One region of the Phascolarctobacterium faecium genome, then DNA from elsewhere that is predicted to be linked to it. Evidence: a T-box and tRNA genes for the amino acid it is inferred to sense, from the RefSeq annotation. Region 1 holds a T-box; the other holds one or more tRNA genes.
What was found. A T-box is a leader RNA that pairs with one kind of tRNA and senses whether it is charged. The one in region 1 lies ahead of thrS (threonine--tRNA ligase), so its partner is inferred to be a tRNA-Thr.

Region 1 (2,194 bases):
TGCCGCACTGCCATGTACGACCGATAGAATCTGTCAGATGAAAGTCGATCTTAGGGCCATAGAAAGCTCCGTCGCCTTCATTGATCACATAATCAAGTCCAAAATCTTCCATTGCGCTCTTCAAAGCATTAGTTGTAGTTTCCCAGGTTTCGGCATCACCCATTGAATCTTCCGGGCGGGTCGAAAGCTCGGCATGATATTTCAGCCCAAAGGTTGCATAAACCTCGTCAAATAAACGAATAACATTTTGGATCTCGTCTTTGATCTGGCTCGGCATCATAAAAATATGAGCATCATCCTGCGTAAAGCAGCGCACACGGAACAAGCCATGCAAAGCACCGGACAATTCATGACGATGTACCAGTCCAAGCTCGCCGGCACGGATCGGTAATTCCCTGTAGCTATGCGGATGAGTTTTATAGACCAGCATACCACCGGGGCAATTCATGGGTTTGATAGCGTAATCTTCGTTGTCGATCTCAGTAACATACATATTTTCACGGTAATGGTCCCAGTGTCCAGAAGTCTCCCATAACTTACGGGACAAGATCATCGGAGTTTTGATTTCCTGATAACCATAACGTCTGTGCACTTCACGCCAATAATTGATCAGCTCGTTGCGGATTACCATGCCATTGGGATGGAAAAACGGGAATCCAGGACCTTCTTCCATGATACTGAACAGATCCAGCTCTTTGCCAAGTTTTCGATGATCACGTCTGGCAGCTTCTTCAAGCATATGCAGATAAGCGTCCAGTTCTTCCTTACTAGGAAAAGCGGTGCCGTAGATACGCTGCAGCATTTTATTTTTTTCATCACCACGCCAGTAAGCGCCGGCAATACTTTGCAGTTTAAAAGCTTTTACCCTGCCGGTCGACGGACAATGCGGCCCTGCGCATAAGTCTGTGAAATCCCCCTGCGTATAAGTGCTGATAACTGCATCTTCAGGCAGATCATTGATCAGTTCGACCTTATATTTTTCATCTTTGTCTGCAAACATTTTCAACGCTTCACTGCGCGGCAATTCACTGCGTACAAGCGGAAGATTGGCTTTAACGATCTTAGCCATTTCTTTTTCAATAGCAATCAGATCTTCCGGGACAAAAACATGCTCGCTGTCTAAATCATAATAAAAACCATTAGAAATAGCAGGTCCGATAGCAAATTTAGTATCGGGGAACAAGTGCTGAATTGCCTGGGCCATGATATGTGCCGCCGTATGGCGAATCGCATGCAGTCCTTCAGAGCTTTCAGGAACAACAAATTCAACTGATGCATCATGCTCCAATTTATCTGTCAAATCTTTATTCACACCGTCTACCACAGCCAAAAGCGCCTGTTTGCCAAGTTTCTGCGACAAACCTTTTGCTACTTCCAGCAATGTCGTTCCGGCAGCAACTTCTTTTACACTGCCATCTTTTAAGGTTACTTTAACATTTGCCATTTTACTAGCCTCCTAAAAATAAATAAACTCCGTTCCCTGGAAAGGGACGGAGTTGACCGCGGTTCCACCCTAATTGACCTGCCGCTGGCAAGTCCACTCGGTACCGTTAACGCCGGCATACGACACTGCATACTAACTGCCAGAGCAGAGGTTCCGCAATGTGGTTTGAAGGTGGTAAGGTCTATCATTTTTCCAAAGCGCTTACAGCCAGGGCGCCTCTCTCTGCAGGAAAGATATGTTAGCCTCTTCCTTCGCATAACCGATTGATTATGTGACTATGTTTAATTATAAACTTAACAATAATTATTGTCAATAATTTTGATTTGTAAAATTCTTGTAGCCAAATTTATATTGTTACCTTATAATTATATTAAGATTAGTAATAGTTTTAGGAGATGCCCCGATGAAGATCTGGAATAATCCATTCAGAAAAATACTGCTGTTTTCCCTGCTGCTTCTATCTTTTAGTTCGGCTCAGGCAGAGGAAAACCAAAAAGAAACTCTGTTGTTTTTACCTTTGGATAACCGTCCTGTCTGTTCCTCTTATGTTGCCAAAACAATGGAAGCAGCGGGCTACAAAGTGCTGCTTCCGCCTGATAAATATCTGGCTTCATATAATCGAAACGGCAGTCCTGATGAATTATGGAAATGGCTCGTCAGCCGTGCGCCTCAGGCAGACGCTGCCGTCATTTCCACAGACAGTCTGATCTACGGCGGTCTGGTTGCATCACGTACTCATCACGAACCGCA
Region 2 (2,194 bases), 110 kb from region 1:
CTTTCGACAGAGTTCTTTCTACGCGTTATGGTGTAGCAGCGGCCGAGGCTTGCATGCGCAAGGAATATAACGTTATGGTATCACTGCAAAACGATAAGATCGTTACGGAGCCTATTGAGAAGGTTGCCTCCGAGCCACGGTTAGTACCAGTAGACAGCGATATAATTCGCACAGGACGTCAAATGGGCTTATGTTTTGGTGACTGACCCAATAAGTAAAACAAAAGAACTTTAGTTTACAGCAACATTCAGAGGACAGCGGAAATGGACGCCGCTGTCCTTTTCTTTATTATTCAGATAAATTTCAGGTAAATTTATATAATTAAACTTGGCGGTAGCGATAATAACCTGTATAATGTAGAAGTTAGTAAAATTTATGTGGCAATGTAATTATGGAAGGATAGATAATTATAATGGATCAGAATCTTATAGCGGTAATAGTAGGCTTTGTAGAAGGGGTAACGGAGTTTTTGCCGGTGTCATCAACAGGTCATATGATTATAGTAGGACATATGCTGGGTTTTGATGGTCCGGCGGCAGATATTTTTGACGTTTTCGTACAGCTGGGGGCGATTTTGTCAGTTATTTTTATTTATAAAGAACGTTTTGCTAGATTTTTTACAAAAGAAGGCTGGCAGGCTGATAAAGGGCTGAGCGTCTGGCATGTAGCCGCTGGTATTGTGCCTGTAATGGGCGTGGCTTTTTTTGCATATAAATATATTAAAGAATATCTTTTTTCTCCATTTACAGTAGCGATAGGATTGGTATTGGGTGCTTTATTAATGATGTATGCTGAATATAAGACTAAAGATAACCAAGCAGAATTATTGGATGATTTAGATAAGATCTCTTTAAAACAGGCGGCGCTTGTTGGGGCGTTTCAGTTGCTTTCGTTGTGGCCTGGTTTTTCCCGGTCGGGAAGTACTTTGGCGGGTGGACTTTTAGTAGGTTTAAAACGTGAGACTGCAGCAAATTATACTTTTTTGATTGCTGTACCTTTGATGTTTGTAGCCTGTCTTTATGATCTTTTAAAAAATATCAGTATTTTAACAGTAGATGATCTGCAGATGTTGGCGATTGGTTTTGTGGTTGCTTTTGTAGTTGCTTACTGGTCCGTGCTGTGGTTTTTAAAATTTCTTCATAAATATAGCTTGACATCTTTTGCATATTATCGTATCATACTTGCTGTAGCTGCTTTAACATACTTTTACTTTTAAAGAGTTTTGTAAAAAAAGTTACTGAATTAATTGAAAAGTAGTTGACAAAATGATTATGTTAATATATAATCTTCCTTGTCACTAATTAAGTGCTGGCATAGCTCAACTGGTAGAGCAGCTGACTTGTAATCAGCAGGTTGTGGGTTCAAGTCCTATTGCCAGCTCCAAATGGAGAGGTTCCCGAGTGGCTAAAGGGAGCAGACTGTAAATCTGCCGCGTTTCGCTTCGTTGGTTCGAATCCAACCCTCTCCACCACTTTCTTAATTAGTTTTCATCGCGGGGTGGAGCAGTTGGTAGCTCGTCGGGCTCATAACCCGAAGGTCGTTGGTTCAAGTCCAGCCCCCGCAACCATTTTGATTATTTGGTTGCGATGCTGATGTAGCTCAGTCGGCAGAGCGTATCCTTGGTAAGGATAAGGTCACCAGTTCAATCCTGGTCATCAGCTCCAAATAAATATGGCGGCGTAGCTCAGTTGGCTAGAGCATTCGGTTCATACCCGGAGTGTCCGCGGTTCAAATCCGTGCGCCGCCACCAATAAAAAATAAAACCTCAGTGATGGGGTTTTTTTTATTATAGTCATAAAACCAAGCAGGAGTTTACAGGCAGACAGCGAATATGGTAAAATGGCGTCAAAGCCTATTTTATAAAAAACAAAAGAGATTCGGAGGAAAAATGAATGGCAAAGCAAAAATATGAAAGAACAAAACCGCATGCTAATATCGGCACCATCGGTCACGTAGACCATGGTAAAACAACCCTGACCGCAGCAATCACCAAAGTATTGGCTTCTAAAGGCGGCGCAGAATTCATGGATTACTCCATGATCGATAAAGCACCTGAAGAAAGAGAACGCGGAATCACCATCAACACTTCCCACGTAGAATATGAAACAGCAACCCGCCACTACGCACACGTAGACTGCCCGGGCCATGCCGACTATGTAAAAAACATGATCACCGGCGCAGCACAAATGGACGG

Region 2: it encodes a tRNA-Thr, which carries the amino acid that the T-box ahead of thrS (threonine--tRNA ligase) is inferred to sense. The anticodon was not compared.

Annotation. Positions count from the first base shown of each region.
Region 1 is NZ_AP019004.1:1,166,958-1,169,151, reverse strand. Features, by position in the region: gene thrS (threonine--tRNA ligase) at 1-1,444, opposite strand, end outside; T-box leader at 1,484-1,710, opposite strand; gene PFJ30894_RS05680 (DUF4127 family protein) at 1,848-2,194, shown strand, end outside.
Region 2 is NZ_AP019004.1:1,054,447-1,056,640, forward strand. Features, by position in the region: gene PFJ30894_RS05065 (6-phosphofructokinase) at 1-206, shown strand, start outside; gene PFJ30894_RS05070 (undecaprenyl-diphosphate phosphatase) at 413-1,216, shown strand; tRNA gene PFJ30894_RS05075 (tRNA-Thr) at 1,308-1,383, shown strand; tRNA gene PFJ30894_RS05080 (tRNA-Tyr) at 1,387-1,471, shown strand; tRNA gene PFJ30894_RS05085 (tRNA-Met) at 1,492-1,567, shown strand; tRNA gene PFJ30894_RS05090 (tRNA-Thr) at 1,589-1,664, shown strand; tRNA gene PFJ30894_RS05095 (tRNA-Met) at 1,674-1,750, shown strand; gene tuf (elongation factor Tu) at 1,893-2,194, shown strand, end outside.